DNA from 3 places in the Pseudoalteromonas sp. SG43-7 genome. Region 2 is predicted to be linked to each of the others. Evidence: predicted binding sites of a transcription regulator. Region 2 holds the regulator's gene; each other region holds the start of a gene.

Region 1 (7,953 bases), on a different contig from region 2:
AAAGTCTATTAAACGACAAGTTTGTGGCTGAGCAAGAATGCGATGCAGTGACATTAGATGGCGAGCATATTAGTTTGTTGCTCAATGCTGGTTTGGAACTCAATACTGAAAAAGCTAACACCAAAGTCTGTGATGGCGTTGGCTTATACCGAACTGAAGCCTGGTTTATGCAAAAAGGCCAGTTTCCATCACAAATAGAACAAGAGAATTGGTATCGCGAAGTATTAGCCAGTTATCATCCAGAACCTGTAGTGATGCGTACGCTTGATATTGGTGGTGATAAAGCACTTGATTACTTTGATATTACAGAAGAAAACCCATTTTTAGGTTGGCGGGGTATTCGTGTCACATTGGACCACCCAGAGATCTTTTTAGACCAGCTCAAAGCCATGGTTAAAGCAAACATTGGTTTAGGTAATTTAAAAATTATGCTGCCAATGATAAGCGGTACCGAAGAGGTTGATGAATCTTTAGCATTGTTAGAGCAAGCCTATTTTGAACTGGAAGAAAAATACCCAGAGCAAGCCATTGAACGCCCAGAGATTGGCGTAATGTTAGAAGTCCCTTCAAGTGTATTTATGCTCCCTGAATGGTCTAAGAAAGTAGATTTTTGTTCTGTAGGTAGTAACGATTTGACGCAATACTTACTTGCCGTCGATCGTTCGAATGCGCGTGTTGCTGATTTATTTAATCCCTATCATCCAGCGGTATTAAGAGTACTGCAAAAAGTTGCGAAAGAGTGTCAGCAATATGAGATGTCCTTTAGTTTATGTGGTGAATTAGGTGGCGATCCTGAAGGTGCAATACTGCTGATTGCGATGGGGTATCGTCGCTTGAGTATGAACTACTCATCATTAAGTAAAGTTAAATGGGTATTAAGACGTTTAAAAGCCAGCGATATGGAAACATTACTGGCGGAGTGTTTAGCACAATCTACTGCAAAACAAGTACTTAGGTTAACGCGTAATTTTATGATTGAGCATCAACTTGGTGAATTATTTTATACCCCAAATCAGGCTTCTTAGTTATACCAATCGACTTAAATATTTAACCATTCTAGCGTGCCAAATAAAGCGCTAACTGCGTTATAAATTTCTCAAGTAGAACAACTACATGTCGAAATTTATGCCTTGTTATCACTCTATTTATCTGTCGCTATAAATGGCTAATAACTTAACACGATTGGTATTACCAAAACGAGTGCTGTAAAGATTCGATATAATCGATTAGTATATGCATATAATAAATCCAATTTTATAAGAGTGTACGATGCATGATTTAGTTATCCTGATTATCAGCTGCGCGCTATTAGGTTGTGTGGTTGGTTTTTTAGCTGGGTTATTAGGCATTGGCGGTGGATTAATTATTGTGCCAGTACTGAGTTCATTATTAGTGCATTTTAATGTTGTTGCGGTTGATCATGTACTGGTTATTGCGATTGCTACCTCGCTTGCCTCTATTTTATTCACTTCAACGTCATCTGCATTAGCACACCATAAAAATCAAAATGTGCCATGGGAAATTGCGCCTTGGGTTATGTCTGGCGTTGGACTTGGTGCTCTGATCAGTGGTTTTGCCGCGAGTTTAATTCCAGAACAGTTATTACGCATCGTTTTTGCTGTTAGTGTGGTGTTTATTGCTGCTCGTATGGTGTTGTCTGCTCGTAATAAGCCTGTCGCGGTCAAACCTATGCCAAGTGGCCCAGTTATTGGCGCTATTAGCGCAGTGATGGGCGGATTATCAGGTTTGATTGGTATTGGTGGCGGCGCATTGATTGTGCCGCTACTGCACTATTTTTCAGTTGATATTAAAAAAGCCATAGGCTGCGCGGCAGCATGTGGCATTGTGATTGCGCTATTTGGCTCTGTGGGATATGTCAGCGCTGGTTGGCAAGTAACCGATTTACAACATGGCTTTGCAGGTTTTGTGTATTTACCGGCATTATTAGGTATAGTAATAACCTCGTGGTTTATGGCACCAATAGGAGCCAAAGCAACGCATTATTTACCCGTTTCAACGATAAAAAAAGTGTTCGCGGTGTTACTGATTATCATCGCGCTTCAAATGGTTTTTAGTTAAGGTTTAATTTTATGGCTCTTGAATTTCCAGAGATCGATCCGATCATTTTCACTGTCGGTCCTCTTAGCGTACGTTGGTACGGTTTAATGTATTTAATTGGCTTTGCTTTTGCGATGTGGTGGGCAAATAGGCAAGCAACTAAACCAGGCTCGGGTTGGACGAAAGAAGAGGTCAGTGATTTACTGTTCTACGGTATGTTAGGGGTTATTCTGGGTGGTCGGATTGGCTATGTACTGTTTTATCAATTTAGTTACTTTTTAGAAAATCCACTGTATTTATTTAGAATCGATCAAGGTGGTATGTCTTTCCACGGTGGCACTTTAGGGGTGATAACCGCTATTTGTGTGTTTGCCTGGACACGTAAAAAACAGTTACTTGCAGTGGGTGATTTTGTTGCACCGCTAGTGCCGGTTGGCCTTTTAGCTGGACGTATTGGTAACTTTATTAACGGCGAATTATGGGGCAGAACTACCGATGTGCCTTGGGCTATGGTATTCCCAAATGGTGGGCCATTGGCGCGTCATCCTTCACAGTTGTATGAAGCCTTTTTAGAAGGCTTCGTGCTGTTTATTATTTTGTATGTGTTTACTAAAAAGCCACGTCCAGCGGGTAGTGTCGGCGGATTATTTTTACTATGCTATGGGGTATTTAGATTCTGCGTTGAATATGTGCGCGAACCAGATGCACAACTAGGATTGTTTGCTGATTTTATATCAATGGGTCAAATATTGTCATTGCCAATGGTCATTGCTGGTCTTGGTTTGATAATATGGGCATACAAAAAGCCACAGCCTGCTGTTGCCAGTAAAGCATAAAAAAGAAGCGAATAATGAAACAATATTTAGAGTTATGTCAGCGCATTGTTGATGAAGGTATCTGGGTTGAGAATAAACGTACGGGAACGCGTTGTTTAACAGTCATTAATGCGGAGCTTGAATACGACGTTGCGAACAACAAGTTCCCAATGATCACCACCCGTAAAAGTTATTACAAAGCGGCAATCGCAGAGCTGTTGGGTTACCTTCGTGGTTATAGCAGTGCTGCGCAATTTCGCGACATAGGTTGTATGACTTGGGATGCTAACGCTAATGAAAACCAAGCATGGTTAAATAATCCGAACCGTAAAGGTGAAGATGATATGGGCCGTGTATATGGCGTACAAGCTCGTGATTGGCGACGCCCTGATGGCACACCGTTAGATCAGCTAAAAAAGGTCATTGATAATCTTAAAAATGGTGTGGATGACAGAGGCGAGATCATCACTTTTTATAATCCGGGTGAGTTTGAGTTAGGGTGTTTGCGCCCATGTATGCACACGCATACTTTTTCGCTTCTTGGCGATACGCTTTATTTAACCTCGTATCAGCGCAGCTGTGATGTGCCACTTGGTTTGAATTTCAATCAAATTCAATGTTTTGTATTGCTTGCACTGGTCGCGCAGATCACTGGCCACAAAGCAGGTAAGGCCTATCATAAAATCGTTAATGCCCATATTTATGAGAACCAACTGGAATTAATGCGTGATGTGCAGTTACAGCGTGAGCCATTTGCATCACCGACGTTGACGATTAATCCAAATATTAAATCACTCGAAGATATCGAAACGTGGGTCACCCGTGATGACTTTGAGGTAAATGGCTATCAATGCCATGAAGCAATTAAATACCCGTTTTCAGTGTAACAATTAATAAGCATCATAGTTTTAAGGAGAGAATAATGAAAGCAGTGATCCCAGTCGCAGGACTTGGCACCCGAATGTTGCCAGCTACTAAAGCTATTCCAAAAGAGATGTTACCTGTTGTAGATAAACCCTTGATTCAATATGTAGTTAATGAAGCGGTTGCTGCGGGTATTAAAGAAATTGTATTAGTGACTCACTCGAGTAAAAACTCGATTGAAAACCATTTTGATACCAGTTTTGAGCTAGAAGCAACGCTAGAGAAGCGGGTAAAGCGTCAGTTACTTGCTGAAGTACAAGCTATTTGCCCTAAAGATGTGACAATTATTCACGTTCGCCAAGGTGAAGCAAAAGGCTTAGGGCACGCAATCAACTGTGCAGCGCCAATTATTGGTAACGAACCGTTTGTGGTTATTTTACCTGATGTGATCATAGATGATGTTGAAAGTAATCTTAAAAAAGATAATTTAGCTGAAATGATTACTCGCTTTAATACAAACGGTGAGAGCCAAATAATGGTTGAGCCTGTGCCTATGCAGGATGTTGATAAGTTTGGTGTGGTCGATTTAGGCGACGTAAAGCTTGAACAAGGGCAAAGCGCAGCGATCCTTAATATGGTTGAAAAACCTCCTGTGCATAGCGCACCATCAAATTTGGCTGTGGTAGGTCGTTATGTGCTAAGTAAAAATATTTGGCCATTACTTGCAAAAACTCCCGCAGGCGCCGGCGACGAAATTCAGTTAACAGATGCAATTGCGATGCTAATGGAAAAAGAATCTGTTGCTGCTTATGCGATAAAAGGGCGTAGTCATGATTGCGGTAGTAAGTTGGGCTATTTAAAAGCCACTATTGAATTTGCACTGCGTCGTGATGAATTTAAAGATGAGCTAAGTGATTTTATTAAAACCTTAGTTTAAGCTCATTTAGTCATGCAATTTATAAAAGTGCCTTAGTGGCACTTTTTTATTGCTTAAAAATCCTGAAACTGGCACTGACTTTGCTTATAATATGGCATTATTTATTTTTGATGCTAACAGATGATGTGTTTTAAAAAACAAACTTGGTATACCACAGTGTTGGTTACAGCAACTGTCTGGCTTAGTGGGTGCAGTAGTATTAATGCTAACCCGGTGGAACAGCAGCCTGCATTAATTTCTGATCAACAAGTCAAAGAGTATGTTCAGCAATGGCACTCGCAACAAGAGAGTATTACTCGTTTAGCTGCGATGGAGGAAGACTTGCAACTATTAATAATGGCACTTTCCTCTCAAACTGATATTGCAGAAAACCCAGCGGTGCTTCGCGAAGATAATGTTACGGTGGCTCATTATGCTGAAAAAATACAGATCCCTGATACTGCTAACTCCTCAAAAACTATCGAAAACCGCCCTCTGCCACTGTATGGCAACTCACTGCCAGGCGCGCAACTTGGGCTATATTTAAAACCACAGAGAGTGAGAACGCAAATAGCAAGGTTGCAGCAACAATATCCGCAGGCATTTAGCCAATTAGATTTTGTAATGACAGAGCGTCACAATAAAGGCGTTACCTTGTATGGGTTACGAGTTGGGCCATTTCAAAATTATACCGAGGCCAATCTATTTTGTTCATTAGCACAAAATTTAGGCCAAAAATGCCTGAGTGCCCCATTTGTTGGTCAGCCTTTGTAATTAAATAAGCTATTTTTCTGATTTTTCAGTAATTAAGCTTAAAGTAATTGTTCTGAGTGTCGATAATATCTAAGATAGGGGCAACATAGGGTAATGTCCCATCTCTTATAAGGATTTAATATGAAATTATTTTCAACTCTTCTGGCAGCAGCAGTTACAGCAAGCTCATTCGCGACTTATGCTACAACCGAAAGCTTTGATGCGAAAGTTAAAGTACAAAATACAGTTGTATTGACAAAAGGACCTGACTTAGATTTTGGTACAATTCGAGCGGTTGCAGATCCAGACGGTGTTAACCAAGCTACATTGGTTATCAACCCTGAGCCTACAGCAAGTCCTGTATCGTCTAGAACTGATAACGCACCTGCGATTATTTCAATAATAGAGCAAGGTTCGCCTGCATCTTTTACAGTATCGGAAGTAGTGCCAAATGCTCGTTTATCAATTACTAACCCAACAGCAACAACCCTGAGCTCTAATGGCCAAGGTTTGAATGAGCCAAACTTTACGGTTGGTACTTGGACATACTTTATCACTAGCGGTCCAAATGCAAACGCTTATTATTCATCAGTGACGCCTAATTTAACTGCTGACGGTGATGGCAGTGTATCGTTTAATATTGGTGCAACTCTTTCTACAGCATCAACAATTTCTAGCGAAGCGTACCGAGATACTGAGTATACAGGCACTTTTCAATTAGAAGTTGCTTATTAATTTAATCATGCGTTTTTTCTTGTTATTTGCGATGCTTTCAATACTGTATTCACAGTCAACAAGAGCCGCGAGTATAGAGCAACAAGCGCTTGATTTTGGCACCTTAGTTATTCTTAAAAGTGATCAAATAGGTTCTGTAATTATCAAGGATGATGGTTCGATTAGCACCTCTGGCGAAATCTATATCCTTAAAGATGGTCGCCCAGCTGAGCTGATACTCACTGACATCCCCCCTGGCACTCGAGTTTCCATGAATTTAGTGGCTCCTGCAACTATGCAACACAATACTAAAGGAAGTAGTAGTGCCGACTTTAGAGTGACCTTAAATGGCTTTCCTAAAGACGCAACAAGCGATGAGTTTAGCGAAGTGCATGTATTTATTGGTGGTAAATTAGAAATAAATACAAGCGGCAAACAATATGTTGACGGCGACTATTCAACAACCACAAACTTAGAAATTTCAGTGGATTATTAAGGATTTAAATGTTTAATAAATTAACCGTGATACTGCTTTTAAGCTTTTGTTTTTTTAGCCAGGCGGTAATGGCGAATTTACTTATTTCTCCTACTCGTATTAGTTTTGACGAGCGTCAACGTACTGCAAAGGTCACAGTGATCAACACCAGTGACGAGTACAAAACTTACCGAGTGCAGTGGAGCGAAAAGCAATCCACATCAACCGGAGGGTATGTAACCTTACTTGAGCCGACGGCGACAAGTTTAAGCCCGATGACGCGCTTATCACCAAAGCAAATGCGTTTGGCGCCTGGTGAAAAGCAAACCGTTAAAATTGCAATTCGAAAACCAAAACAGTTAGCAGATGGTGAATATCGTTCGCATTTATTATTTCAGGCGTTGCCAAATGAAAACCCAAATAGTACGAGTTCAATAAAAATTAATATGATCATGAGCTACAGTATTCCAGTCATCCTTCGTGAACATGCTGAAGTACCAAAAGTACTCATTGAGCAAGCGCAAGTGATTAAAAACCAGGGCAACCAACGACTACAATTTAAATTAAAACTCAATCGTGAAACTCACTTTAGCAGTTATGGTAAATTAACCGCGTTTTATCAACAAAATGCTAATGCTAAGCTGGAAGCTATCGCTGAAATTGGCAATTTAAGTATTTACTCGGATGTAAAAAATGCCGAGGTAATGTTGAGTTTATTTAGTGATAAAACCCTAGATAAGCCTGGTACTGTTATTTTTAAATATATCGGTGCAGATGAATATCAAGACATAAATTTTGCCGAGTATGCTTTAGCGATTAGTCCAAAAATGCTGCAACTTTAACTCTTCATGACCAAGAATACAGGGCTAAAGTGCATTACACTATGGCTAAGTTTATGCCTTAGTAACAATGCATTCGCGACTAATAACGTAACTGTGAATGATGCATTAAAAACACTTCGCAAGATTGAAGCTAAATTAACCGACTTACCAACAGCTTCTCAGCCTAGCGTTAACAGCCCTGTTGCGTCAAACCAACCGCGGATCGCAAGCGGTGAGTTTTTATTATTTTCGTTGTCTTTAAATGATTACTACTTAGGCGAAGTGTTCGCTTTAAAAAGTGATCAGGGTATTCAACTTGGCCTTAGTAGCCTAGCTGATATATTGCAATTTGGAATAGATGTTGATCTTGTAACTCGTTCTGCTCAAGGCTGGTATCGAGATCAACAGCCTTTCATTTTAGATGCCAGCACCCTGCCTGCAACACTGATAACTGACGCAGGTATGCTTGAACTAACGGCTGCTGATATTAGCATTGATGATGACATGTATATTGAAATGGCGCAGTTAAAAGAGGTT
Region 2 (7,953 bases):
CTTTTCTCAAACTGCGGGCTAAATCACGGACTACGCGAGGAAAACGACCAAACACTTTCTTGATCGGTTGCATCCGCGTTTTCATTACCGCACCTTGCAAGTCTGCGGTTACTACATCAAGATTCGAAATGGCTTTACCCATCGCTTCACTTTCAGTATTGGTTGCTAAACTGACTAAACGATTGCGAACCAATACCAGTTCACCAACCATGTTCATTATTTGATCTAGGCGTTTTGTATCAACACGCACCGTCGTATCAGCTTGTGGAGGAGCTGGTTTTTTAGCAACAGCTGTCGCTGGAGCTGGTGCGGATTTTTCAGCTGCTTTCACAGGCTCAGACACTGCTGGTTTGGGCACTGGCTTAGCTGCGGCAACAGGTGCAGGTGCAGGTGTTGGTGCTTTTTTAGCGGGTGCTGGCTCAGTCTCAGCGACCGCTTGTGGCGCGCTGCCTTTACCATGTAATTCATCAAGTAAAGCTTCAAATTCATCATCGCTGATTTCATCTGGACCATTACTTTTCGTCGATGCTGAAGGTGCTTGGGTCGGTTTAGGCGCAGCACTTTCGGTGCCTGCAGTATCTTTATTACTTACTAGACCGAAGCTACCAATACCGTGCAATTCATCCAATAAATTATCAAATTCATCATCAGTAATATCACTATTTGATGATTCATTGCTGACAGTGGTTGTTGGCGTTATAGGACTTTTCCCTTGTCCGTGGAGCTCATCAAGCAGACTCTCAAATTCATCTTCTGTTATCTCATCGATTTGAACATCTTTTTGATCGCTATCAACTTGACCATCAAATAATGAGTCTAGCGCAAATGGATCGTCAGAATCATCTAAAATATCATCAGCATCAACAACAGGGATATCGCCTGCAGGTTCAGCACTGCCAGTTAATTCTTCAGCCGTTGGCGGCAGCCCCAATTTATGTAAAACAGCGAGTAATTCTGGATTTGCTGGTTCTGGTTTTTCTCTACTTTGGATAGTCGCAAACATTTCGTTGATAGTATCGAGTGCTTGCAAGATCACGTCCATCAGTTCGGAATTAACCTTACGAACACCTTGACGCAATAAATCGAAAACGTTCTCTGCACCATGGCAAGCATCGACTAGTTCAGTCATGCTTAAAAAGCCTGCGCCGCCTTTTACCGTATGAAAACCACGGAAAATTGCATTGAGTAATTCGGTATCATCTGGGTTATTTTCAAGCTCCACCAGCTGTTCTGACAAAAGCTCAAGAATTTCTCCAGCCTCTACTAGAAAATCTTGTAAAATATCTTCATCGACTTCAAAGCTCATGCAGTTTTCTCCTCTTAGAAGCCCAAGCTTGATAATAAATCATCAACATCATCTTGTCCTGAGACAACATCATCACGAGATTCTTTATCAATAATTGGCCCTTCAGGGCCTGCAAGTGTATTTTCAGCAGGCGGTTTTTCAATGACTGGTGCTATTGTTTTTGTTTCGTTATCATCTTGGCTGCCAAATGCTGTCAACAAGTGGATCAAGCTGTCTTCTACTTCTCTAACAAGCTCGATAACCCGACGGATCACTTGACCGGTTAAATCTTGAAAATCTTGTGCCATTAACACATTGGTCATGAGTCCTTGCAACTCATCCGTTTTAGTTTGCGAGCTATTCATGAACTTATCTAAGCTATGGCAAAGTGTTTTAAATTCACCTAGCTCAATTTCACGGTTCATTAAACGATCCCAAGTGGGTTTAATGTCTGAAATGTCATCAGCAAGCTGTTGGGCAATGGGTAAACTTGCTTCTACAGCATCCATGGTTTTATTAGCAGCGTTTTCGGTCATTTCCATAACATAGTTAAGACGCTGCTTCGCGTCGGGTAGTGCATCTTTGGTCAAATCAGCTAAACGTGTATCAAGCTCAAAATTTTTCAACGCATCATGAAGCTGACGCGTAAGTTTGCCTACTTCGGCAAATAATTCTGATTGCTCTTTTGACGCCGCATCAATAATTAACTGATCAGCTTTATCTTGTTCACCGTTTTCAAGGTAAACCACAAGCTGACGGGCTTGTTCTAAACTGATCTGAGGCGCAGCAGGTGCTGACATAAGCCTCTCCTATTTATTTAACCTAAACGCTCAAACACTTTTTCCAATTTGGTTTTCAGTGTTGCAGCTGTAAATGGTTTAACGATATAACCGTTAACACCAGCTTGTGCAGCAGCAACAATTTGTTCTTTTTTAGCTTCTGCTGTTACCATTAAAACAGGAATGTGTTTCAGGCTGTCATCGGCCCTAATAGCGCGCAAGAGATCGATTCCTTGCATGCCAGGCATGTTCCAATCTGTAACTACAAAATCAAATTCTTGATTCTGCAACATCGGTAAAGCTGTTGAGCCATCGTCAGCTTCTTGTACATTTGTAAAACCCAAATCTCTTAACAGATTTTTGATAATACGTCTCATCGTCGAAAAATCATCAACAACAAGAATTTTCATGTTTTTATCCAAAACATCCTCCGGTGAGGTCTGAACCTATATTTACTTACTACTAATTAATCCAGTCATTGATTTTTGCTTTGAGCTTAATCATCGCCTGACCATGTATCTGACTCACACGCGATTCACTTACATCGAGTATATGTCCAATCTCTTTTAAATTCATTTCATCGTTATAATACAGCGACAATACTAACCCATCTCGTTCAGGTAAAGATTGTATAGCTGTTAATAATGATTGATTAAAGCGTTCATTTTTAACGTTATTAAAGGGCTTGTCCAGTGCTAAATCATGTCCCACTGGTGTGATAACATCTTCATCTACCCCTAAGTCTTCTATACCTAACACTTTACTTGAATTTACATCACTAAGAATATGATGGTACTCATCTAGCGTAATATCAAGTTTTTCAGCAACTTCACTGTCTTTAGGTTCTCGATTCAGGCTGCTTTCTAGCTCACTAATCGCTTCAGCGACTCTGCGGCTATTACGGTGCACTGAGCGTGGAGCCCAATCACCTCGGCGCATTTCATCCAGCATCGCACCACGGATACGAATGCCTGCAAAGGTTTCAAAGCTTGCACCTTTAGTCGCATCAAAGTTCTTTGATGCTTCAATTAACCCTATCATCCCCGATTGAATCAAATCATCGAGTTGCACACTCGCGGGTAAACGAGCGATTAAATGACAAGCCACTTTTTTGACTAAGGAAGCATGTCGCTCAACAATCACATTTAAATTTTGTGTCGATTGATATCCCATCGCTTTATTCACCGATGCCGTCATAGTTAGCCGTTTACTAATTTTTCTATGAAAAATTCTAAATGACCAGATGGTTGATTAGGTATAGGCCATTTAACTGCTTTTGTCGCTAATGTTTTAAATGCTATTGCTGCTGGGGAACTTGGAAATAAATCAACAATCACTTTCTGACGACGAGTTGCTTTACGCATATTTTCATCATACGGGACTGTTGCTACCAATTCCATTGAGACATCCAAAAAGCGATCCGTTACTTTTGAGAGCTTAGCAAATAGTTCCTGGCCTTCACGCATGCTGCGCACCATATTAGCAACGATTTTAAATTTATACACACCGTGCTCACGACTCAATACTTTGATTAATGCATAAGCATCAGTTATTGAGCTCGGTTCATCACATACTACTACCATGACATCTTGCGCTGCGCGCGAAAAACTTAATACCATGTCAGAGATACCAGCAGCAGTATCAACAATTAATATATCAAATTCGGTATTTAATTCACTAAAAGCGCGAATTAACCCAGCATGTTCTGATGGTGAAAGTTCCACCATACTTTGCGAGCCTGACGTCGCTGGTACTATTTTAATTCCTGCAGGCCCTTCAACTAAAATTTCATCGAGCTCGCATTCACCTGATAGTACATGAGATAGATTACGCTCTACCCTAAGTCCTAACATCACATCACAATTTGCTAAACCCAAATCGGCATCCAGTACTAACACTCGGTTTCCGAGCTGACCCAACGCAATCGCAGTGTTAAGTGAGACGTTAGTTTTCCCTACGCCACCTTTGCCACCTGTTACAGCGATAACTTTAACGCCGTTATTATTGTTTTGACTCATTTTACGCAGGCCACTTGCTTGATCTAATACTGTGTTAATCATACATCCCTACTGTGCTTGACGCTACTGCTTGGCGTCGTGAATGTTGTGCTTTTGTTCTTTTTAAATACAATTGTTCTGCTTTTTTTACTAATTTCTCTGCATTGGCGACCCGAATGTCCTCTGGAACGCGCTGACCGTTAGTAAGATACCCTATTGGAAGGCGATTTTGAATCGCTATACTAATAATCTCACCTAAACTTAATGATTCGTCTAATTTAGTGAAAATACAGCCACTTAATTGTACCTTCTTAAAGTGTCTTACGGTTTCTTGTAAAACATTAATTTGTGCGGTCGCACTGAGCACTAAATAATTGCGAATATCGACACGTTGATTACGCATTAGTGTATTTAACTGCTCAGTTAAACGTAAATCACGTTGGCTCATTCCCGCTGTATCTATTAATACTAGACGCTTATTTCGTAAATGATATAAAACTTCTGCTAATTCATTGGCATCTTTAACTTGTTTTACACCACAACCGATGATTCGGCCATAAGTAGCAAGCTGTTCATAAGCGCCAATACGGTAAGTATCAGTGGTAATAAGCGCAACTTTATCTGCGCCATATTTTTGTGCGCCAAGGGCTGCAAGTTTTGCCACGGTTGTAGTTTTACCAACCCCAGTAGGTCCAACAAGAGCATATACGCCGCCTTGGCGTAGTATTTCATTATTTGTAGTATGCATTTGGTTTTCAACCATTTGCAATAGCGCTTGCCATGCTTGCTGACGTGACACATCATCGGGAATAAAACAAGCCATTTGCTCTGCAACTTCACTGTCAATACCCATTCCGACTAAACGATCGATCATGCATGCGCGAGTAGGGTCGCGACGCGCTAAATCTTGTTGCATCAATCCAGATACTTGATACTCAAGTAATTGACGCATCGCTGCCATTTCATCACGCATAGCGGTGATTTCATCTGTTTTGGCTGCACTTTTTGTTGGCATCGGAGTATCTAAATCATCAAAACCACTTTCTAGATCATCATCAAAACCTAAGCTATGTGCTTGCGTTTGTGGACGCGGCGCAGTATCGCGACGAGCAAAATCATTATGTGCTTGTGGTTCATGGCGAGTTTGCTGTGCTTGATGTTGTTGCTGTGGTTGATACTGAGTTGATGTATCAATCCCTGACTGGCTAAACATCGACGCAAGCTCAGGTGAGCGTGGACGCGGTGATTGGCGCTCTAATAATGCTTGTAAGCTATCAGCTACCGCAGCTTGCGGCTCAGGCTGTGTACGTTGTGGCGCAGGTTTAACAAAGTTAGCATTTGTTTGTGCTTGTGCCGTAGCAACATGTGCTTGTGCAGGTGCTTTCGGGGCTGCTTTTTCATAATCAACGGCGGCAACAATCTCTACCCCATTGGCTAATTTTTTATTTGACATGATTACAGCATCTACACCGAGTTCATCTTTAACTTCTTTCAGTGCGGTGCGCATATCTTTAGCATAAAAACGTTTTATTTTCATGGTTCAACCCCTTTAAAATCCGATTATTGGCCTACTGAGCTGACAATCTTGATCTGTCTTTCGTCTGGTACCTCTTGATAAGACATCACTCGCAATCCTGGAATGGTGTACTTAACAAAACGAGATAACACAGTGCGTAACATTCCTGACGTTAGCAATATCGAAGGTTCACCGGCCATTTCTTGATTTTGATGCGCTTCATTTAATGATTGTTGAAGTCGCTCTGCAAGTCCTGGCTCTATTCCGGCACCTTCGTCGCCTGCATTTTGTAGTGACTGATGCAACATCTGTTCCAACTCAGGCGCCAAGGTTATGACAGGGATTTCTGATGACATTCCAACCGCGTCTTGAACAATTAATCTGCGCAGTGAAATTCGCACTGCTGCGGTTAATACATCAGGATCTTGGCTTCGAGGGCCATACTCAACAAGGGTTTGTACAATTGAACGCATATCGCGAATAGCAACGCCTTCATTTAATAAATTTTGTAATACTTTAACAATTGCTGTTAGTGGTAAAATATCTGGCACTAGCCCTTCAACTAAACGAGGATGACTTTTTGCCAGCATATCTAATAGATTTTGCACTTCCTCGTGGCCGAGTAACAAGGCCGCGCTGTTAGTTAGTAACTGACTAATATGCGTTGCTACCACTGTTGCTGCATCAACCACGGTATAACCGAGTGATTGTGCTTCATCTTTTTGATCTGGTTTGATCCAAATAGCGTCTAGACCAAAGGCCGGATCTTTAGTAGCAATGCCTTTTATTGGACCAAATACTTGGCCAGGATTAATAGCCAACTCATCACCGTGCTTAAGCTCCCCCTCACCACTTGAAACACCCATCATGGTAATTCTGTATGCATTTGGGTCTAACTCTAAGTTATCGCGAATATGCACCGGTGGAATTAAAAAACCAAGTTCTTGAGATAACTTTTTACGTACCCCTTTGATCCGGTTTAATAGTTCGCCACCTTGTGATTGATCAACTAATGGAATTAAGCGATAGCCAACTTCAAGGCCAATTACATCAACTTGTTGTACATCATCCCAACCTAGCTCTTTTTGCTCTTGCTTGTTAGCAACACCAGTGCCTGTTGCACCACCATTGGTAGCTTCTGCTTCTTTTGCTGCTGCTTCTTTTAGCTTATTTTGCTGGGTGTAATACGCTAAGTAACCAAGTAATGCACCAAGACTTAAAAAGGCAAAATGTGGCATACCCGGTACTAAACCCATCACGATTAAAATACCCGAGGCGATAAATAATGATTTCTCGTTACCGAGTTGTTTCTTAAATTGATCGCCCATGTTGAGCGATTCATTTTGACGAGTAACAACAATTGCAGTGCCAATTGATAACAGTAATGATGGTAATTGTGCAACTAAGCCATCACCAATGGTCAGCAAGGTATACACTTCCATGGCGTTGCCAAAGCTTAAATCATGCTGGATCATACCAACAAACAAGCCGCCAACAATATTGATGATCAGTATTACAATACCAGCAATCGCATCACCTTTTACAAACTTGCTCGCACCATCCATAGAGCCATAAAAGTCCGCTTCACGGGTGACTTCTTCACGGCGATCTCGTGCTTGCTCTGCACTAATAAAACCCGCATTCAAGTCAGCATCAATGGCCATTTGTTTGCCTGGCATCGCATCTAAGGTAAAGCGTGCCGATACTTCAGAGATCCTGCCTGCACCTTTGGTGATTACCACAAAGTTGATGATAATCAAAATCAAAAACACCACTAAACCAACCGCGTAGTTGCCACCAATTACCACTGAACCAAAAGCTTCAATTACTTTACCTGCGGCATCACCACCGTTATGACCTTCAAGCAGCACCACCCGGGTACTGGCAACATTTAGTGCCAAACGCATAATCGTTGCGATCAATAGCACTGCTGGAAACATACCAAATTCAACAGGCTTCATGGTGTAAACTGTCACTAACAACACCACTAATGCTAAAGCTATATTAAACGAGAAAAGAATGTCGAGTAAAAATGGCGGTAACGGTAAAATCACCATACCCAACGCAGCGAGCACCAGCAAAGGTGTACCAACACCTTTTAAATACTCTTTTTTATCTTTATTAAGTTGTTGTAATACAGCTTTAAATTCCATAATTCTACAATTTCAAAAAATTGACACTAAACGGAATTTGCAATAACTATTCCAAGTTATTAATTACTAGCTTAAAAGAATACTGATTATTCAAATCAATACTTATAGGCATCTGGAATTGGGAGTGTTTTATTCAATTTTGTAGGGCGTTTACCACGGCCTTTTTGAAAGCGTTTAAGCTGAAATACATAAGCTAAAACTTGTGCGACTGCAGTAAATAGTT
Region 3 (7,953 bases), on a different contig from region 2:
AAATTTTCACCTGACTATAAAGTTGCAATCCCCACAGGTATCACTGCAATGAGTAACGCTGCGGTGGCTTTGTTTAATCAATAATCTTAGCAATGGATGACTAAGTCGATTTTGTTTTTGGTTTAGTTTTTCTTGTAAAACGCCGCTTTTGCGGCGTTTTTGGTAATTGTGCAAATACGTTGCTATCACAATTTTTGGCAAGTTCCACAAAAGCCGCTAAATCCACTAATAAAGGATTTAAAAATTGTTGATAACTCATTTGTTGTTCTGCTATGTCGCCCAACGATGCTTCCCATTTTGCGGTTAGGTCTGGGCTGGCTAAACCATGCGGTAACGCACTGATCAATGCTTTACCTGTATCGGTTGCTAAAATGAGTTTACCTTGACGTCTTAAAAATTGTCTTCTAAATAATAACTCTAAAATACCCGCTCTGGTTGCTTCGGTTCCTAAGCCATCTGTTTCTTTGAGTATTTTTTTGATTTCTGGATCTTTAACGTACCGACTAATACCTGTCATTGCACTAAGCAGCGTTGCATCATTGAAATGAGCTGGCGGGCTGGTCATTTTATCAATTACTTCACCGCGTTCACACTGCAACTGTTGCCCTTTAATTAATGGCGGCAATATCTGCTCATCTTTTAATGCGGTTTTTCCCATTAACGCTTTAAAGCCTAAACTTACATCTTGTTTTGCGTTGGCTTTAAAGATACCACCATTAATTGTTATTTCAGCCTTTGTTTCATTGTAAATGTAGTCTGGATAAAACTGGATCAGATAATGACGGCTAATAAGACCATACACTTTACCTTCTTCAACGCTCAAACTTGCTGACTTTTGCTGCTTAGCGGTAGGAATAATGGCGTGATGCGCAGCCACCTTAGCATCGTTAAAACACTTACTGCGTTTACTCACATCTGCGCCTTGGCAATGAGTGTCATTTTGCCCGCCATTGATGGCAATTGCCTTTATTATACTGGCTGCTTCTTGGTGATGATCTTTGGGCAAGTAACGATTGTCTGAACGTGGATAGGTAATTAGCTTGTGACGCTCATATAAATTTTGACAAATATCCAATACCTTTTGTGCAGGCATTGAAAAAGCTTTCGCAGCATCAATTTGTAACGCTGACAAATTATACGGCAAAGGTGCTTGTTGCTTTTTCTGCTTTTGTTCAAGCGCAGTAACTTCACCTGATTGATTAGAAATTCGCGACGCAACATTCTCAGCAAGGCCTCGATGGAGCACTCGCCCCTCTTCATCTTGATAAGGTTCACACGCTTTGCTTGGTTGCCACTTTGCTGTAAACGGCTCTTTATTTTCGGTACTTAAATGGGCTAATACTTCATAAAAAGGTTTTGGCACAAAATTAGCAATCTCGTTATCACGCTGAACAACCAATCCTAATATTGGTGTTTGTACACGCCCTACTGATAATACATTACCAAACCCTGCTTTTTGACCTGCAAGCGTATAGGCGCGCGTTAAATTCATACCAAACAGCCAATCAGCTCGCGAACGCGCCAAAGCAGATACACTAAGTGGAATAAATTCACGGTTAGAGCGAACGTTTTGCAGCGACTTTTTAACCGCGCTAACATTCAAATCACTGATCAATAAACGTTGAATTTGCTGTTTTTTGGCTTGGCTAAGTTTAACTTGCTCAATCACCTCATCAACAAGTAATTGCCCTTCTCGGTCTGGATCACCAGCATGAACAAGTTGATCAGCTTGTTTGATTAACTTTTTAAGTACCGTAAGTTGCTTACGAGTTTTAGATTTTGCTTTTAACTGCCATTGCTGTGGGATAATCGGTAAGTCATCAAAGCGCCATTTTTTATATTGCTCATTATAATCATCAGGCTCTGCCTGCTCGAGCAAGTGACCTATACACCAAGAAACACAATCGCCATTAGCCACTTCAATATAGCCATCATGTTTTTTATGAGGCTTTGGTAGCGCATCAGCAATGGCACGACCTAAAGATGGCTTCTCGGCTATATAAAGTTTCATAGGGCACTATCAACAACTGGTTATTTACACAGTAGTTTAGCACACGTAATTTAATCTACAAATAGTTAATGATTAGCTCTTTAAACTGCGATTTTTTCGCATAAATAAATACAACAGAGGAAGGTAGCACACAACGACAGTGCCAATATTGATTAAAGGTAATAACGTTTTATATAGCATAGTGCTATACGATAAATCCCAAAGGTGGCGATCCACTAATCTAAATAATTGTAAGATAGGCGCACTAATTACAACCAACTGACCGATCACACTTTGCCAAAGATACACTTTATCTTTAATAGCCCAGTAAGCAATCAAAGCCATCCAAGCAATATCATTAAAAGCCCAAACTACATAACGCCAAATATAAGGGTCATCTAACTCTCTAAGGCTTGAATAAATCACAGCGCCATACAAGAAGAAAACAGCTGTAATCAAGACAAAGCGTAATGCCAACCAATCCTTACGTATGTAAAATACAAAAATAGCTGGGAGTAAAAATAACACCCAGCTATATTCAAGTATAAAAATTAAATTGTTCACCCAATTAGGCATTGACGTTACTTAACATTCTTCTCTTCATCATCGCCACCAGAACCATTGCCCGGCATATAGCTATATTTATCAACGTTTTTCATCAGACACTCCGTTACACTTGTTAAAAAACTACTTTAAGCTAAATTAGGTACTTTGCCAAGCATCTTAACGAACATCTATCGGATCTGATTCCTTAGCCTTGCCTTGCATTATTGAAATTTCCACGCGGCGATTACGTCGTCTATCCGCATCAGAATCATTTGGAACAAGTGGTCGAGTTTCGGCATGACCGACAACAACCATTCTGGTTTTATCAAAGCCTTGCGCTTTTTGCATTTCAGTTGCAACCGCAACTGCACGCTTCGATGATAAGTCCCAGTTATTGGTATACAGCTCATTCGAAACTTGAAAATCATCAGTATGACCAGACACCGTAATTTCGCCTGGCACATCTTTTAGTAACGCAGCTATATCACGAATGATTGGTTTAAACTTAGGTTGTAAAAATGCACTCCCAGATGGAAATGAACCATTTTCACGAATACGAATAATAATTTGCTGACCTAATGATTCCAACTCAACAGCACCATCCATGATTTGTTGTTCCAATTGCTGGGCTATCTTTTTAACTAACTCATTAACCTGCTCTTGATCAGCTGCAGAAATAGATTGTTCTGATGCTTGTTGTTGCGCTGTACTTTGTGACTCACCGCCACGCTTATTACCGCGTTGCTCTTGACGACCGCCAGCTGAGCTTTCATCACCAGCCTGAAACTCAAGCATTTGCTGGGTCATTTCGACAGTTTGCTGTTGAATGGTTTCGATTGGAGTAGGTTCAGGTTTACCTGGGGTGAACTCCATCGCGATAACGGATGTTCCTTTGGGAATATCTTTTACTTCTATTTTATTTTGTACACCAAAGGCAAACTTCATTGAGCCTGCGATTTGTTTAAATTTAAGTACATCCATTTCTGAAAACGCGAGTAAAAGTACAAAGAAGCACATCAATAGTGACATCAAATCCGCGAAGGTACCCATCCATGCTGGTAACCCGGGTGGTGGACACTTGCACTCTTGATCTGACATGCTTACTCCTCAGTATCCACTTTTCGTTTTGATTCAGCGAGGTAGTTTTTCAAAATACCTTCGATGACTTTTGGGTTTTGGCCATCTTGTATACCTAATACCGCATCTAAAATTAGCCGCTGATTCATTGCTTCTTCGTCTTTACGCAATTCCAATTTTACTTGGATAGGAATTGCCACCACGTTTGCTAAAAACGCACCATATAATGTTGTTAAAAGCGCTACCGCCATCGCAGGACCAATCGCTTTAGGGTCATCCATATTCGACAACATCGCAACTAGACCAATCAAAGTACCTATCATACCCATCGCAGGCGCAATATCGGCAAGCGCTTTAAACAAACCGGCCCCCGATTCATGACGAGTAGAAGTAAGAGAAATATCTTTTTGCAAGGTGGCACGAACAACATCAGCGTCATGACCGTCAACAAGCATATCAACCCCTTTACGCATAAACGCATTGGGTATTTCTGCTTCCTCAAGTGCTAAAAATCCGCCTTTACGGGCCGAGTCTGCAAGTTCAACTGCTTTTTCGATAAGCTCTTCAGGTGACTCTATTTTGAACATGAAGGCTTTAGCCGCGACTTTACCGATACCGAGGAATTGACTCATCGTATAGTTTGATAACACTATAAAAATCGAACCACCGAAAACAATAACCACCGATGGCGTGTTATAAAACATAGCCACTTCGCCGCCACTACTTAGTACCATTGACATAGCAATAAGACCAATAGCTCCGAGAATACCTATAATGGTTGCTAAATCCACTTACCCCTCCAGAGGAATCGATGCTTTGTTGCTACCAGCAACAAATTTTTATTATTAACAGCTTATCGGCAATCTATTGAATTACTTAAACCATTTAATGAAAAAAATGAAATGAAAGTTTTCAACCCTGTTTAGCATTTTAAGCTACCATTGATAACCTGCAAGGCTTAAGTAAAGGTATAAATAATTAAAAGTGGCAAGAAAACAATTAATTATTCAAAAAAAATGCATCACCCTTTGACCTAGTTTAGCATTCCCCCTAAAATTGGCCTCACATTTCTATCATCTAAGTTAAATCAGTATGGCGACGAAAAAACCAGAGAACCTAAGCTTCGAGCAAGCGCTTGATGAATTATCCTTAATCGTCACAGAAATGGAGCAAGGAGAGCTTTCCCTTGAGCAATCATTAAAACAGTTTGAACGCGGTATTGCTTTAGCCGGCGCATCTTCAAGTAAGTTACAACAAGCTGAACAAAAAGTAGCTATTTTAATGGGTAGTGATAGTCAGTCACCACTTACTAACTTTGATAATGATTTGGAATAACGGGTGTTAATAACAGAGCAAATAAAATGTGCTCAACAAGATGTTGAAGCCACTCTCAATCGGTATTTTGAGCAACCGCTCGATACCGAGCACAGCATCAAACAAGCCACCCACTACAGCGTTTTAAATGGCGGTAAACGATTACGACCATTTTTAGTGTATGCCACGGGAAAAATGCTTGGCGCAAATAAACAAGATTTAGACGTGTTGGCTGCTGCTATTGAATGTATTCATAGTTATTCGTTAGTTCATGATGATTTACCCGCGATGGATGACGACGACCTGCGACGTGGTAGACCGACTTGCCATATTGTCTATGGCGAAGCTCATGCTATTTTAGCCGGTGATGCGCTGCAAACATTAGCGTTTGATTTAATTGCTAACCATTCATTTAACGTTCCTGCACAGCAACAGTTAAAAATGATTGCAGCACTTGCCAAAGCATCGGGTATTGAAGGTATGGTCGGTGGTCAAGCACTGGATATTGCAGCGACTGACAAATTAGTCAATTTAGCTGAGCTCGAACGTATCCATAAATTAAAAACAGGTGCTTTGTTAAATTGTGCAATTACTTTAGGTGCATTATGCGCAGCTGATACAAATCAACAAACATTATTACAATTAAAACAGTTTGGTGATGCAATTGGGCTGGCTTTTCAGGTGCAAGACGATATTCTTGATATCGAAGGTGATACCCAAGTCTTAGGTAAACCACAAGGCTCCGATGTTGCAGCAAATAAAGCGACCTACCCTGCTCTACTTGGGCTTACAGGTGCAAAACAAAAAGCACAATCATTACTAAAATGCGCACTCGATGCGTTAGCAGCAATAGATGCTGACACTTCTGAGCTAGAAAACTTGGCAAAATATATTGTTGAACGCGATTATTAATTCTAGGCTCTAGCTTGAGCAAGTAATGATGTACAAAATAACTAAAGAATCAGAGTAATATTACGCTATAATGACCTCTGGTTAGCGAAGGATGTATTAAAAATCATGACACTTGATAGTAGCAAGTATCCATTATTAGGTTTGGTTGACGAACCAGCCCAGTTGCGTGATTTAGCGCAAGACAAATTACCTGCTTTTAGTAATGAGTTACGTGATTACTTACTAAACTCAGTCTCGCAAAGTAGTGGTCACTTAGCATCAGGTTTAGGCACAGTTGAGCTTACTGTAGCGCTTCATTATGTATATAACACCCCTGAAGATCGCTTAGTATGGGATGTAGGCCATCAAGCATACCCACATAAAATTCTCACAGGGCGCCGTGATCAAATGCACACGATCCGCCAAAAAGACGGTTTACATCCGTTTCCATTTCGTGAAGAAAGCCACTACGACACTTTTAGTGTTGGCCATTCAAGCACCTCGATCTCTGCTGCTTTAGGCATGTCAATTGCGGCGCAAAAAGAAGGCAAAGGACGAAAAACAGTAGCGGTTATTGGTGATGGTGCGATTACCGCGGGCATGGCGTTTGAAGCAATGAATCACTTAGGTGATGTTAAATCTGACATGCTGATCATATTAAACGATAACGAAATGTCGATTTCTGAAAATGTCGGTGCACTTACTAATCATTTCGCTCGTATCTTATCAGGCAGTTTTTACACTAACATTCGTGAAGGTAGTAAAAAGCTGCTATCTGGCGTGCCACCAGTAAAAGAATTAGCCAGCCGCATGGAAGAGCACTTAAAAGGCATGGTTATCCCAGGCACCTTTTTTGAAGAGTTAGGCTTAAATTACATTGGCCCAATTGATGGTCATGATGTAAACATGTTGGTTGATACACTGCGCAATATGCGTAACCTAAAAGGGCCGCAGTTACTGCATATCAAAACCCAGAAAGGTAAAGGCTATAAACCAGCAGAAGCAGATCCAATAGGCTATCACGGCGTACCTAAGTTCGACCCTGCGATTTCCAGCCTACCAAAATCAAAACCAGGCGCTGCGACTTTTTCTAAAGTATTTGGCGATTGGTTGTGTGACATGGCAAGTCAAGATGAAAAGCTTATGGCAATCACCCCGGCTATGCGTGAAGGCTCAGGCATGGTGCGTTTTTCAAAAGAATACCCTGAGCAATATTTTGATGTTGCCATTGCCGAGCAACACGCGGTTACTTTAGCCGCAGGTTTTGCCTGCGAAGGCTTAAAACCAGTTGTCGCTATTTATTCAAGCTTTTTACAACGTGCCTACGATCAGCTTATTCACGATGTTGCTCTGCAAAACTTACCCGTGTTATTTGCAATTGACCGTGCTGGTATTGTTGGTGCTGATGGCGAAACTCATCAAGGCGCATACGATTTAAGCTTTATCCGTTGTATCCCCAATATGATTATCATGGCACCGAGTGATACTAATGAATGTCGGCAAATGCTGTACACTGGTTATCGTTGTAACAGCCCTGTTGCAGTTCGTTATCCTCGTGGTAGTGCTGGCACAACTGAAATCTGCGAGCAAATGACTGAGCTTGAAATTGGTAAAGGTCGTGTGATTAAACAAGGTGCTAAAATCGCAGTTTTATCCTTTGGTACTTTACTTGAAAACGCTCAACTGGCAGTCAATGAATTAAATGCCAGCCTCGTTGATATGCGTTTTGTTAAACCTCTTGATAGCGCACTAATCGACACTTTATTAGCCGATCATGACGTCATTGTAACCCTTGAAGATAACGCGATTGTTGGTGGTGCAGGCTCTGCTGTTAATGAATATTTAGCAGCTATCAAAGCAACAGTAAGCATCCTAAATTTAGGCATTCCCGATGAATTCATCAAGCATGGCACGCAAGAGCAAATGCACGATGAAATGGGCTTAGGCTCACAAGGTATACTCGATAGCATAAAAAACTTTATTACTAAGTAACCAAAGTTTAAGTTAATAAAATAACAAAGGAGCGTAGGCTCCTTTATTATTTATTTTCAAACATTTAAAAAAATCTCACTTTTTTTTCAACTTTCTTGCATCCAATTATTTCCCTGCCACGTTTATTCACTGAGGTTAGCTCG

The links. The regulator FliA, encoded in region 2, starts transcription of late flagellar genes. The targets are predictions, from matches to a motif close to CTAAAGNTNNNNNNNNNNNNGCCGATA.
Region 1: H5200_RS04345 (DUF4402 domain-containing protein) is a predicted target of FliA. The motif match lies at 5,466-5,492, and genes of this name have one in related genera.
Region 3: pomA (flagellar motor protein PomA) is a predicted target of FliA. The motif match lies at 4,468-4,494, and genes of this name have one in related genera.

Annotation. Positions count from the first base shown of each region.
Region 1 covers NZ_JACJEY010000006.1:127,909-135,861, forward strand. The annotation lists gene ptsP (phosphoenolpyruvate--protein phosphotransferase) at 1-1,025, shown strand, start outside; gene H5200_RS04320 (sulfite exporter TauE/SafE family protein) at 1,270-2,079, shown strand; gene lgt (prolipoprotein diacylglyceryl transferase) at 2,091-2,894, shown strand; gene H5200_RS04330 (thymidylate synthase) at 2,909-3,760, shown strand; gene galU (UTP--glucose-1-phosphate uridylyltransferase GalU) at 3,796-4,674, shown strand; gene H5200_RS04340 (SPOR domain-containing protein) at 4,795-5,427, shown strand; gene H5200_RS04345 (DUF4402 domain-containing protein) at 5,548-6,141, shown strand; gene H5200_RS04350 (DUF4402 domain-containing protein) at 6,149-6,616, shown strand; gene H5200_RS04355 (molecular chaperone) at 6,625-7,437, shown strand; gene H5200_RS04360 (hypothetical protein) at 7,444-7,953, shown strand, end outside.
Region 2 covers NZ_JACJEY010000008.1:65,147-73,099, forward strand. The annotation lists gene H5200_RS05325 (chemotaxis protein CheA) at 1-1,306, opposite strand, end outside; gene H5200_RS05330 (protein phosphatase CheZ) at 1,321-2,085, opposite strand; gene cheY (chemotaxis response regulator CheY) at 2,103-2,486, opposite strand; gene H5200_RS05340 (RNA polymerase sigma factor FliA) at 2,527-3,237, opposite strand; gene H5200_RS05345 (MinD/ParA family protein) at 3,264-4,124, opposite strand; gene flhF (flagellar biosynthesis protein FlhF) at 4,117-5,598, opposite strand; gene flhA (flagellar biosynthesis protein FlhA) at 5,622-7,730, opposite strand; gene flhB (flagellar biosynthesis protein FlhB) at 7,826-7,953, opposite strand, start outside.
Region 3 covers NZ_JACJEY010000022.1:61,730-69,682, reverse strand. The annotation lists gene H5200_RS11865 (M20 family metallopeptidase) at 1-84, shown strand, start outside; gene H5200_RS11860 (DNA topoisomerase III) at 101-2,011, opposite strand; gene H5200_RS11855 (hypothetical protein) at 2,084-2,566, opposite strand; gene H5200_RS11850 (flagellar motor protein MotB) at 2,714-3,634, opposite strand; gene pomA (flagellar motor protein PomA) at 3,637-4,404, opposite strand; gene H5200_RS11840 (exodeoxyribonuclease VII small subunit) at 4,706-4,948, shown strand; gene ispA ((2E,6E)-farnesyl diphosphate synthase) at 4,952-5,839, shown strand; gene dxs (1-deoxy-D-xylulose-5-phosphate synthase) at 5,945-7,810, shown strand.